2 regions of the Lacrimispora sphenoides JCM 1415 genome follow, and region 1 is predicted to be linked to the other one. Evidence: riboswitches for the same ligand, from Rfam matches in the RefSeq annotation. Region 1 holds a riboswitch; the other holds the start of a gene.
The links. Region 1 has a riboswitch for glycine ahead of BMX69_RS18075 (alanine/glycine:cation symporter family protein). Riboswitches for the same ligand answer to the same signal wherever they lie in the genome.
Positions count from the first base shown of each region.

Region 2: another riboswitch for glycine. It lies ahead of gcvT (glycine cleavage system aminomethyltransferase GcvT); the one in region 1 lies ahead of BMX69_RS18075 (alanine/glycine:cation symporter family protein).

Region 1 is NZ_LT630003.1:3,990,617-3,997,630, reverse strand. It holds gene BMX69_RS18075 (alanine/glycine:cation symporter family protein) at 1-815, opposite strand, end outside; glycine riboswitch at 924-1,016, opposite strand; SAM riboswitch class I at 1,229-1,357, shown strand; gene metK (methionine adenosyltransferase) at 1,447-2,634, shown strand; gene BMX69_RS18065 (PTS mannitol transporter subunit IIBC) at 2,956-4,347, shown strand; gene BMX69_RS18060 (PTS sugar transporter subunit IIBC family protein) at 4,588-5,934, shown strand; gene BMX69_RS18055 (BglG family transcription antiterminator) at 5,921-7,014, shown strand, end outside.
Region 2 is NZ_LT630003.1:961,401-968,414, forward strand. It holds gene BMX69_RS04260 (sensor histidine kinase) at 1-536, opposite strand, end outside; glycine riboswitch at 811-893, shown strand; gene gcvT (glycine cleavage system aminomethyltransferase GcvT) at 1,058-2,140, shown strand; gene gcvH (glycine cleavage system protein GcvH) at 2,166-2,549, shown strand; gene gcvPA (aminomethyl-transferring glycine dehydrogenase subunit GcvPA) at 2,563-3,882, shown strand; gene gcvPB (aminomethyl-transferring glycine dehydrogenase subunit GcvPB) at 3,887-5,347, shown strand; gene BMX69_RS04285 (lipoate--protein ligase) at 5,331-6,329, shown strand; gene lpdA (dihydrolipoyl dehydrogenase) at 6,348-7,014, shown strand, end outside.

The DNA of each region.
Region 1 (7,014 bases):
AAGCCGCGGGCAATGCCGTACTGCATGGCAAGCATAATACCCCGGCCAACCAGACCGCCTGCAACCGCACCGGGTTTAAAGGCCAGGGTCACAATTGCCTTCAGTGCAGGAAGGATGAAATCAGCATTGATACTAAGAATGATCAGACAGCCTGCCACATAGAAAGCCGCCATAAATGGTACAAGCTTCTCACACACCGTTGCGATGGACTTGATGCCGCCGATAATAACCACAGCAGTAATCACACCGAAGACAAGACCGATTGCAATGCGCGGGATCGGCAGCGGCACGTTGTTTTCAATAATCTCAGCGATGGCATTGATCTGAGTCCCGCTTCCAATACCAAAGGAAGCAAACAGGGCGAACAGTGCAAAGAGTACGCCCAGACACTTTAAGCCCAGTGCGCGCTCCAGTGCATACATGGCACCTCCCTGCATTCGTCCATCCTTTGTCTGCACACGATATTTAACTGCGATCAGGGATTCTGAATATTTGGTAGCAATGCCGAATACACCTGTGAGCCAGCACCAGAGAACAGCACCCGGGCCGCCTAAGAACACCGCCGTGCCAACTCCCACAATATTGCCGGTACCGATGGTAGAAGCAAGGGCAGTAGTCAGCGCCTGAAACTGGCTGACCTCACCTGGTGAATCAGGGTCTTTTGTTACAGACAACTTAATGGCTGTAAAGGTTTTGCGCTGGATAAAGCCTGTGCGTACGGTCAAAAATAAGTGAGTGCCAAACAGCAACACAATCATGGGTAACCCCCAAATGGCTGAGTCCAGCTTGTTGAAAAATTCATTAATTGCTTGCATTGGTTTTTTACTTCCCTTCCTTCATGTTTTTTGATAAAAAAAAGAGCAGGATATACTCCCGCTCACAAAAAAACAGAGATCATGCGATATTCCAAAAAGAAAGGGAAAAAATCGCCTCTGTCCTTTTGCCTGAGAGTTTCGCGCCTAAGCGCTTGCCCCTTCGGCCCCTGCATAGCTGCAGATGTCTCCAGAGTGCCATCCGTCCACGGTCTGCGCTGAGCGCATTCCACAGATTTCATTTGGCGAACATTTAAAGAATAGCGTCATTATACATTATGGATAAAATTTTTGCAAGAACTTTATCCATGGATGCAATGAATAGAATTCCCTTGACAGCCGTTTTTAAATACGTTAAAATATACATGCACTAGAAACAGCTTACAATTGAATAACAAATGAAAAGTACGTAATATCCCTTATTCAGAGTGATGGAGATACAAAGGATCTGTGAAGTCACGGCAACCCCGACCGAAAATGATGGCCTAGGCCAGAAATGAGCGGTTGGAAGGTGCCAACCTGAGCGAGAAATCGAGCAATAAGAGGATTTGATACATTGTTGAATCAAGTCCGCGTTGCTGCGGACTTTTCTTTTTGTTATTCCCCCATGTGATATCAAGGAGGAAATGACAACATGGAAAAATTATTATTTACATCCGAGTCCGTTACAGAAGGACATCCGGATAAAATGTGTGACCAGATCTCTGATGCGATTTTAGACGAGATGTTAAAGCAGGATCCCATGAGCCGTGTGGCTTGTGAAACCTGCTGTACTACAGGTCTTGTTATGGTTATGGGAGAAATAACGACCCATGCCTACGTAGACATACAGAAAGTAGTACGAGAGACCGTAAGGGAAATCGGCTATGACCGTGCAAAATACGGGTTTGACTGCGATACCTGCGGAGTGATCGTAGCTTTGGACGAGCAGTCCGCTGACATTGCCTTAGGCGTTGACCGGGCCCTGGAAGCAAAGGAACATAAGATGTCTGATGAAGAGATCGATGCCATCGGAGCAGGAGACCAGGGGATGATGTTTGGCTTTGCCAGCAATGAAACCGAGGAGTATATGCCATACCCCATCGCCCTTGCTCACAAGCTGGCCCTTCGGCTTACCAAGGTACGCAAGGATGGAACCCTTACTTACCTCCGTCCCGACGGAAAGACCCAGGTAACCGTGGAATATGATGAGAACGGCAATCCTCTCCGCTTGGATGCGGTGGTTTTATCCACTCAGCATGATGAGAACGTGAGCCAGGAGCAGATTCACACGGATATTAAAAAATATGTATTTGATGAAGTTCTGCCTGCAGAGCTGGTGGATGAGAAGACCAATTTCTTCATTAATCCTACCGGACGCTTTGTAATCGGCGGACCTCACGGAGACAGCGGCCTAACCGGACGTAAGATCATCGTAGATACCTACGGCGGCTATGCACGCCACGGCGGCGGAGCATTCTCCGGTAAGGACTGCACCAAGGTAGACCGTTCCGCTGCTTATGCGGCACGTTATGTAGCAAAGAACATCGTAGCAGCAGGGCTGGCTGACAAGTGTGAGATCCAGCTTTCCTATGCCATCGGTGTGGCACATCCTACTTCCGTTATGGTGGATACTTTCGGAAGCGGAAAATTAAGCAATGAAAAGCTTGTGGAGATCATCAGGGAAAACTTTGACCTGCGTCCCGCAGGAATCATCAAGATGCTGGATTTACGCCGCCCGATCTACAAACAGACGGCAGCTTACGGACATTTTGGTAGAAATGACTTAGACCTTCCATGGGAGAAGCTTGATAAAGTTTCACTTTTAAAAAAATATTTATAATCTTCATGTATAAGATAGATGCCGCAAGATCAGCTGGTTACAGCTGCCTTGCGGCATCTTTTTTTCTATTGGTATCTACAGTCAGACTGATTCTCAGGGCAATGTTTTTGCTGATTGCAGAGAATCTGAGGAAACAATGGGACAGGGGATTCAGGCTTTTTAAGGTTTGGCACTAAAACTAGCGCCAAATCCTTGTTTCTTCCGGTTGAAATCTGAAGTTGACATTGATTATAATAAGGCTATCGAAAGGAATTGATTGGCCAATCATACCTGACACGGATCATGCAGCAAATACTATATAAATAAGTGAGGGTATGTAATATGAAAGAGAAGGTACAAGTATTTGGCCGCTTTTTAAGCGGTATGGTAATGCCGAACATCGGTGCATTTATTGCATGGGGACTGATTACGGCATTGTTTATTCCGACCGGCTGGTATCCAAATGAAGCAATTGGTGCCCTGGTCTCCCCTATGGTTTCCATGCTGCTGCCGCTGCTTATTGCTTATACAGGCGGTTCAGTAGTCTACGGACAACGTGGCGGCGTCATCGGTGCAATCACAGCCATGGGCGTGATTGTTGGCTCCAGTATTCCTATGTTTATGGGGGCAATGATCGTAGGACCTGTCAGTGCCTGGGTGATCAAGCAGTTTGACCGAAAGATCGAGAGCAAGATCCCTGCCGGATTTGAGATGCTGGTAAATAACTTTTCCCTCGGCATCATCGGTGCCATCCTGGCGGCGATCGCCTTAAAGGGAGTTGCTCCTTTTGTTGAGGTGATGAACCGGGTGATGGAGTCCGGAGTTGGTTTCTTTGTGGATCACAGGCTGCTTCCGCTGGCAAGCGTTTTTATTGAACCTGCCAAGATCCTGTTCCTTAACAATGCCATTAACCATGGAATCCTGTCTCCTATGGGAATCCAGCAGGTGGAGGAAATCGGAAAATCCATATTCTTTCTTCTTGAGGCGAATCCGGGTCCAGGACTTGGTGTTTTACTGGCTTACTGCCTTGCAGGAAAAGGATCAGCAAAAAGCTCAGCTCCCGGCGCAATTATCATTCACTTTTTAGGCGGAATCCACGAGATCTATTTCCCATACATACTGATGAATCCCCTTTTACTTCTGGCGGTGGTATCAGGCGGAGCCAGCGGAATCTTCGTATTCCAGCTCCTTGGTGTTGGACTGACTTCACCCGCATCTCCTGGAAGCATCCTTGCTGTTCTTGCAATGACACCAAGAGGCGGATACTTTGGAGTATTAGCCGGTGTTACGGTGGCAGCTGTGGTTTCCTTCCTGGTCGCACTTCCCTTGCTGCGGTTTTCAGGAAAAGGCGGGGATTTGGAAGAGTCAACGGAAAAAGTGAAACAAATGAAGCAGGAGTCTAAAGGAAATCAGACTCAAGAGAAAAAAGTTATGCCAGCCGGACCCATTAAAAAAATTGTGTTTGCCTGTGATGCAGGCATGGGCTCCAGCGCTATGGGCGCTACCATATTAAAGAAAAAGCTGGCGGCAGCAGGATTCGGGGATATTGAGGTGGTGCATTCACCCGTATCTTCCATTCCTAAGGATGCTCAGATTGTGGTAACTCATAAAGAACTGAAAGAGCGCGCGTCCCGCAGCAATCCTGAGGCGGAACTGATTTTAATCACTAATTTTATGGCGGCACCGGAATATGATGAACTGGTAGAAACGTTAAAAAATAAACAAACAGATTAAATAGACACCCTTCCTGGTATCCGATTGTGAATCATGGTATAATGTACACGAAAGCAATGAGCAGTGCGAAATAAGACAGGTATAAAATTTCGTTGTGCCTGCACATAAGAAATCTTATATCTGCCTTATTTCATAGGGCGAATGCCCGTGAGCTGGTAAAACCTACGGTTTTACCAGCTGCACTGTGGACTTACGGTACAATAAACTACTGTATACGGATTCAAAAGGGGAATTATATCAATGAAGTTTGCGGGGAGAATACTGAAATATTACAGCAGAGTAATTGCCGAGTGCATACCTTTGTTTGTGACAGCCGGGCTGCTGTCAGTCTTATCGGCAGTGATATTCCAGAATAAATACCTGCCTGAAATGTCTAATATATTATCTTTTCTGGTAATTCCAATATTTATGGGATACAAAGCAGGCACGATGTGCGGCGGGGATGTCGGCGGTTTAGCGGGCACCCTTGCCGCTTCTGCTGTTGTCATGGCAGAACCTGCTTCAGCCATGATTTTATCAGCCATAGCAGGCAGCACCGCCGGTTTTTTATCCCGGAGGGGTCTGGACCGGATCAAGCACCGGATACCGTCCGGGTTTGAGATGCTCTTTAGCAACCTATATATATCAGGGCTTGGATTATTAGCCGGAGCACTTACCCATTACACGCTGGTACCAGTGGCCGCATGGCTGCTCACCTTTCTGGGAAACGGCTTATCACTAATGATCGCAAAGGGAGTCATCCCTTTCATCAGCTTTGTGGTAGAACCATTAAAAATCATTTTCTTTAATAACTGGATCAATCACGGCTTTTTCCTTCCCCTGGGATTGGAGCAGATGAAAACGCAGGGAAGCTCCATCCTATTTCTCTTAGAGACCAATCCGGGTCCGGGATTTGGAATTCTCCTTGCCTATGCCCTGGTTTACCGGAATATGAGAAAGCAAATGCTTTCCAGCCTTATTATTCAGTCCCTGGGCGGCATCCATGAGGTTTACTTTCCTTATGTGCTGTCAGATATCCGGTTATTAGCTGCTGCCATAGCCGGCAGCATTGCGGGAAATTACTGTTTCATGGTTACTGGAAGCGGGCTTCTGGGACCGGCTTCTCCCGGAAGTATCATCACGATCATGATTATGGCAGACAAAAAGCATTGGCTTGGAATCCTTATGGGGATATTTGTATCTGCCGGGGTAACTTGCCTCCTGTCCTGCCTGATTATGTCTGGAAAGAAACTAAAAACTATTGCCGAAGAAGAAATACTACAGAAAGATGAAGGGATGCCAATGAAGAAAATGGAACATGCCAAAATCTATTTTGTTTGCGATGTTGGCATGGGCTCCAGTGCCATGGCCAGCGCGCTGTTTAAGAAAAGGCTGAAGTTAGAAGGCTTAACAGGTATTGAAGTATTTCATGTATCGGCTGACCGCATTCCGCCTGATGCGGATGCGATTGTATGTCAAAAGGATTTTGCCCGTTCCCTGTCAGGACTTGATAAACCATGCTTTACAGTCAATAATCTCACGGATATGTCTGGCTATAAGGAACTCCTGAACTGGTTAATGGGAGGTGGAGAAGATGGCAGTTCATGATTTTACACCCAGGATGCAGCAGATCGTCCTGGCCCTTCTTAATGAGGACGGACCCGTTCCCGTTAAGCAGCTCGCGGATCAGATCCACATCAGCAAAAGAACGGTACAAAGGGAGCTGGAGTATATTCCCAGAGTGTTAAAAAAATACGGACTCACCTTTTGCTCAAAAACGGGAACCGGAATCTGGCTGGAGGGAGATAAAGATCAGATGGAAGCCCTAAAGGCTGAACTGGAAGAGGATGATGCTCTTGATGTTTCTGACCGGATCGAACGCCAGAAGCGTCTGACTCTTGAGATTCTCAAGGATAAGACCTTAAAAAAGCTGTATTACTACAGCGATTTATTTGGAGTCAGCGAGGCCACCGTCAGTTCGGATTTAGAGGTGGTAAAAGAGTGGTTTCACAAGTATCATCTGGAGATTAAGAGAAAACCTGGATATGGTGTATTTATTGAGGGCAGCGAACGGGATTTCCGCCGTGCCCTGCGCGTGTTTATTGATGAAAACATCCATACGGAGATCATACAGGAGATGTATGAAGACAGGAACCAGTCCGTATTAAATGTGATTCAGAATAAAAGTGAGCGTAACATCTACCGGATCTTAGATGACGATATTGTAAAAAGGGTGACAGCCTGCATCTTAAGAATCCGGGATAAACGCATTCTCAATTTAACCCAGGATTCTTATCTTGGACTGGTGATCCATGTGGCAATTGCTGTGAACCGGATCCGAAGGCAGGAGATCATTGAGGAAAACCCCCTCATGACGGACAGTTTGCAAAATGATCAGGATTATGATCTGGCAAAGAGAATCACCCAATCCCTGGAAGCTGAATTTCAGATTCAGATCCCGGAAATTGAGTGTGCCTATATTTGTCTGCATATTAAAGGTTCCAAAATCCAGCAGCTGAATATTGATGAGAAGTCAAGAAGTGAAATAGAGGAATCCAGAGAACTGTGGGATGTGGTCAATGAGATGATCGACTGCTATGACGACAGCATTGCCTATCTGCTAAAGCAGGATGAGGAATTTGTAATCCAGGGCTTGATTGCCCATCTTAAACCGACTCTGGTCCGCTT
Region 2 (7,014 bases), 2.3 Mb from region 1:
CCGTCGTTAATAAACATAAGAAAAAACAATTGGCTAATCAGGCAGACGACGGTAAAACCAAGCTGCTCATTGTTATTAAATGCATGCCTGGCCTTGTTATCCGGAACAATTATCTTTCGGACAAACATGATGCTTAGTATAGATAGTAGTACGGTTAACGCTGTTACCGCATTATAATATTTATCATTCTGCAGGACATCCTGGATGCTGGTATGCAGCACCATCGAATAGATCGAACAGACAATCCCTCTGCTGCTATAGATAGAAAACATGTAGACGCTGCCGGCATAAATAATCTGTACCCGGTTTACACGAAACAGCAGAATCAAGCCTAACATAATCGAACCCATTATAAAAAAGACTGCGATCCGATGGTCCAGAAACAGATAGGCCGGTAAAGTAATGCTGATATTGATGAAAACTGCGGCCGCATAAAAAAACAAATGGTCTCTTTTTGCCGGAAACATATGTTTGAAATAGCTAAAATAATAGATATCATAAATAATAAGCATTAAAACAATCTCAAGCAGCTGCATGCTTATTTTTCCTCCTTTAAGGGGTTTTCCTTTTAATCCTAGTATAACACATTATACCTCTAATTTATATTCTGTCTATAATCATTTGCCTGTACTGCAATAACATCGAGTATACCATTTTCCTTGTTATGATTTTAACAAAAAAGATGATTCAGGAGGCCGTTTGGAGGCATATGAAAGTCAGCATCATAGTTGTCAGAATCATTCTAAAAGGTTGTGTAAAAAATGATTGACAGTGCCAAAATACTCTGATAATATCAATAATAAATAACGGATGATGAATCAGAGAGAGAGCACAAACCTGTGCCGCCGAAGGGGAAGGCAGAAACTCTCAGGCAAAAGGATCGGATTCGGACGTAACTCTGGAGAACATTTATGTACCGACGAAGTTAATCTTTCAGGTAAAAGGACAGAGGCAGACAGGAATATCCTATAGGAATATTTCTTTCTGCCTTTTTTTGTGCATATAAACGGATGATGTTCCTATATTATCATATAAATTATTTAAGGAGGATTAAAACATGGAACTAAAAACACCGCTTTATGAAATGCATCTGAAGTATCACGGCAAGCTGGTCCCTTTTGCCGGGTATCTTCTTCCCATCCAGTATGAAGAGGGGATCATAAAGGAGCATATGGCAGTAAGAACAAGGGCAGGGCTTTTTGATGTTTCCCACATGGGGGAGATCATCTGTAAGGGGAAAGATGCGCTTATGAATCTTAATCGGCTGCTGACCAATGATTTCACCGATATGGAGATCGGACAGGCAAGATACAGTCCCATGTGCAACGAGCACGGGGGAACGGTGGATGATCTGATTGTTTATAAGAAAAAAGAAGAGGAGTACTTTATCGTTGTTAATGCGTCCAATAAAGAAAAGGATTACCAGTGGATGCTGGAACATAAATTAGGAGAAGTGGTGTTTGAAGACATTTCTGATAAAATCACACAAATCGCCCTGCAGGGTCCCAGATCACAGGAAATACTTATGAAACTGACCACAGATATTCCTGAAAAATACTACTATGCAATTTTTGATGGAAAAGTGGCCGGAATTTCATGTATGGTATCCAGAACCGGTTATACAGGGGAGGATGGTTTTGAGCTTTATTTAGACAATGCATATGCTGAGACAATGTGGGAAACGCTCATGGAAGCAGGCAGGGAATATGAACTGATCCCCTGCGGGCTGGGGGCCAGAGACACTCTGAGGCTGGAGGCCGGCATGCCGTTATACGGACATGAAATGAACGATGATATAAATCCGGTGGAAATCGGTCTTGGGTTTGCAGTGAAGATGCAGAAGGAAGACTTTATCGGAAAAAGCCATTTGCCGAATAAAGATTCTCTAACAAGAAAACGAGTAGGCCTAAGGGTAACCGGACGGGGAATCATCCGGGAACAGGAAGAGGTTCTTGCAGACGGGAAGAAGGCAGGTTTTACAACATCGGGAACCCATTGCCCATATCTGGGCTATCCGGCAGCCATGGCTATCCTGGATAAAGAATATACAAAAACAGGTACAAAGGTAACGGTAATCGTCCGGGGAAGAGAAGTAGAAGCGGAAGTGGTTACCCTTCCATTTTATAAAAAATCAAAATAATCCACAAGGAAAAGGAGAATTAATTATGAAAGTATTAGGGGATCTGGTTTACACTAAAACACATGAATGGGTGAAGTTTGAAGATGAAACAACAGCTTTGGTCGGGCTTACGGATCATGCCCAGCAGTCATTGGGAGAACTTGTTTTCGTCAATCTTCCGGAAGAAGACGACGAGACGACAGCCGGAGACGTATTTGCCGATGTGGAATCTGTAAAAGCTGTTTCAGATGTATATTGCCCGGTAACCGGAGTTGTATCGGAAATCAATGAAGAACTTCTTGATGCACCGGAAAAGATCAACGAAGCTCCTTATGAAGCCTGGTTTGCAAGGATAACCGATATCACGGATAAAGAAGAATTCTTAAGTCCTGAGGAGTACGAAGAATTTGTAAAAAATGAAATCGAATAAAGGAGATCTGCATATGGGTTCATTTGTACCGGCAACTGATCAAGACAGAAAAGAAATGCTGTCAGCGATCGGTATTAATAGCGTAGAAGACCTTTTTGGGCAGCTTCCCCAGGAAGTTATTTTAAAGGAAGGATTGAATCTTTCCGGTGGAATGTCTGAAATGGAAGTATGTAAGAAAATGGAAGACATCGCAGCAAAGAATACGGTATTTCCTGTCATGTTCCGGGGGGCAGGTGCTTACAGACACTATATTCCATCCATTGTGAAAAGCGTATTATCCAAGGAAACCCTGTACACGGCTTATACCCCATATCAGGCGGAAATCAGCCAGGGTATCTTACAATCCATATTTGAATACCAGACGATGATCTGTGAGCTCACCGGAATGGATACTGCCAATGCCTCTGTATATGACGGTGCGTCAGCGGCGGCAGAAGCGGTAGCTATGTGCAGGGACAGAAAGAAAAACAGGGCCTTTGTCTCTGCAGCGGTTCATCCTCAGGTGATGGAAACCATAAAGACCTATTGTTTTGGAAATGGGATGGAACTGACGGTTATTCCCGAGAAAGACGGCATAACAGATCTGGATTTTCTGAAAGAACATCTGGATAGCCAGGCCGCATGTGTCTATATTCAGCATCCAAATTATTACGGAAGTCTGGAACCGGCAGAAGAGATCGGCAACATGGCAAGGGAAGCCAATTCACGCTATATTATGGGCGTGAATCCTATTTCCCTGGGAATCATTAAGACGCCGGCGGAATACGGTGCTGATATTGCAGTGGGAGAGGGGCAGCCCCTTGGACTGCCGTTGGCATTCGGCGGACCATATATCGGTTTCATGGCATGTACGAAAGAACTGATCAGAAAGCTGCCGGGAAGGATCGTCGGAGAAACTGTTGATTCCAACGGAAAAACAGGATATGTCCTGACCCTTCAGGCAAGGGAACAGCATATCCGGAGAGAAAAAGCATTAAGCAACATCTGCTCAAATCAGGCACTTTGTGCATTGGCAGTGACAGTCTATTTATCTGCTATGGGAGCAGAAGGACTGAAACAGACTGCCATACAGTGTATGTCAAAAGCCCATTATATGGCTAAGCAATTGGAAGCAATCGGGTATCCGGTTGTAAACTGCGGAGAATTTTTCCATGAATTTGTGACCACTTCAAAGGTCCCGGCGGAACAGGTGCTGGGGATTCTGGAAGAACATGGAATTCTTGGGGGCTATCCCTTAACCGGTGAAAGAGCCGGACAGATCTTATGGTGCTGCACGGAAATGAATGCAAAGGATGACATTGACCGTGTCATTGGCATTCTGAAGGAGGTGTAAGGTTATGCTGATATTTGAAAAAGGACAGGATGGAAGAAAGATGAGCATTCTGCCGGAATGTGATGTGCCGGTGAGCCTGCCGGAAGAAGGCAGCCTTAGAAAAAAGAGCCTGAACCTTCCCCAAGTGTCTGAAAATGATATAAGCAGGCATTATACAGAAACAGCAAAAAAGGCATATGGTGTCAATGACGGCTTTTATCCTTTGGGTTCCTGCACCATGAAATATAATCCCAAGATCAATGAAGACATAGCGGGTCTTCCTGGCTTTAAGCAGATTCATCCGCTGCAGCCGGAGCATACGGTACAGGGCTGCATGGAAGTATTAAAGACAGCAGAGAAGTACTTATGTGAGATCACTGGAATGAACCGTATGACCTTTCAGCCGGCAGCAGGAGCTCACGGGGAATTTACCGGACTTTTGCTGATAAAAGCATATCACGAAAGCCGCGGCGACAAAAAAAGAACAAAGATCATAGTACCGGATTCCGCCCATGGAACCAATCCTGCCAGTGCGACAATGGTGGGCTATTCCGTAATCAGTATCCCGTCTGCAAAAGACGGGGGAGTGGATTTGGAGGAATTAAAAAAAGCGGTCGGGGAAGATACGGCCGGACTGATGTTAACCAATCCCAATACATTAGGACTTTTTGATAAAAACATACTGGAGATTACAGAAATCGTTCATGAAGCCGGAGGACTTAACTACTATGACGGAGCTAACTTAAACGCCGTTATGGGCATGATTAGACCAGGTGACATGGGATTTGATGTGGTCCATTTAAATCTTCACAAGACATTCTCTACTCCTCACGGCGGCGGAGGCCCGGGCAGCGGGCCAGTTGGCTGCAAGGATCTACTGGCTGAATTTTTACCGGGCAGCATGGTGGAGGAAGATAAGGGATATACGTTTCATCATCCTGCCAGTACCATTGGACAGGTGAAAAGCTTTTATGGTAATTTTTTAATTGTGGTCAGAGCCATGACATATTTATTTATGCTTGGAAAGGAAGGCGTTCCGGAAGCCTCAAAGCATGCCGTATTAAACGCCAATTATATGATGGCGCAATTAAAGGATGTATATGATATGGCATACCAGGGACCCTGCATGCATGAATTTGTCATGAGCCTGGCAAGGCTTAAAAAAGAAACCGGTGTATCAGCCATGGATATAGCAAAAGGACTTTTGGACCATGGGATCCATCCGCCGACTATGTATTTCCCACTGATCGTACCAGAAGCTTTAATGGCAGAACCTACGGAAACAGAGTCAAAAGAAACCTTGGATGAAGTGATATCTGTATTGCGCAGCCTCCATGAAACTGCAATGACTCATCCGGAAACTCTTCATCAGGCACCCATCCATACACCGGTCACCAGACTTGATGAAGTAAGAGCAGCCAGAAATCCAAAGTTAAAGTACGACTTCTCAGATAAGGAAACAAATAAAGATGATACAGGAAATTAAATTTATAGACGGAAGCAGCCATGACCCGTATCTGAATCTTGCAATTGAGGAGTATTTATTAGAAACAGCAGGGCGGGACACCTGTATCCTATACCTTTGGCAGAATGAAAATACCGTTGTAATCGGTAAAAACCAGAATCCATGGAAGGAATGCAGGATCCGGGAACTGGAGCAGGATGGCGGTCACTTGGTGAGAAGGCTTTCAGGAGGCGGCGCCGTATTCCATGACCTCGGCAATTTGAATTTTACGTTTCTTGTTAATAAGAATCATTATAATTTGGATAAACAGCTTGAGGTCATTTTAAATGGGGTCAGGAAACTGGGAATACATGCAGAAAAATCCGGACGAAATGATATCACCGTATCAGACAGGAAGTTTTCCGGCAATGCCTTTTATACCAGAGGGGAGAAATGCTATCATCATGGGACCCTGCTGGTTCATGCAGATATGGAGAAGCTTTCCAAATACCTGCAGGTTTCAAAGGATAAGCTGGCATTAAAAGGAGTGGATTCCGTCAGATCCAGAGTAACCAATCTATCGGAATACCGGGCTGATTTAACCGTTGATATGCTAAAGGAAAAGCTTCTGGAAGCATTTGAGGAAACTTATGGACGTAAGGCGGTATTCTGCAGGCAGGAGGATTTAGACCAGGAAGCATTGTCTGAGGGAAGAAAGAAATTTTCTTCCTGGGATTGGCTGTACGGGCGCAACATGGATTTTCAGTACGAACTGTCCAAGCGTTTTGTTTGGGGAAATGTAATCTGGCAGATTCAGGTAAACAGCGGGATCATACAGGATCTGCAGTTGTTTTCCGATTCCATGGAACCGGATCTTATGGACCGGATCCCCGGATATATAAAGGGAAGCAGATATGAGAATGAAGATATCTGCAATAAGCTGGATCAGGTGCCTACGGAAACCCAGGCCCAGTCGGCCATGATAAAAGACTTAAAAGAGTTTTTTGCTGCTGCAGAATTATAAAGACCAGGGAGGGATAGGATGGAAGAACGATATGATCTGCTTGTTATTGGTGCAGGGCCCGGAGGATATGTAGCAGCGATTAAGGCTGCAAAGCTTGGAATGAAGACGGCTGTGATCGAAAACCGGGAAGTGGGCGGTACCTGCTTAAACCGCGGCTGCGTTCCTGCAAAGGCCATGCTGCATGCTGCCAAATTATATCAGGAGGTCCTGACAGGAGAGCGATTCGGAATCATCTCAAAAGAGGTGAGCTGTGATTATGGAAAAGTGATGTCCTATAAAAATGAAACTTCCGAAAGTCTCAGACTGGGTGTGGAACAGCTTCTTAAGGGAAATAAAATTGATCGGATACACGGGACTGGAACGCTGACCAAGGATGGAAGGGTCAGGGTCAAGACAGAGGAAGGGGAAGAACTCCTTCAGGCGAAACATATCCTGCTGGCAACAGGGTCGAAACCAGCCATTTTGCCTATAGAAGGAATCCGTCTTCCCGGTGTCATGACCAGCGATGAGCTGTTTCAGCTTGATCATGTACCGGAAAGCCTGATGATTATAGGCGGAGGAGTCATTGGGGTGGAGTTTGCCACCGTATTCGCTTCCTTTGGCTCCAAGGTCACCTTGCTGGAGGCGGAAGAAAGACTTCTGCCCGGTCTGGATAAAGAAATCTCACAGAATTTAAAGCTGATTT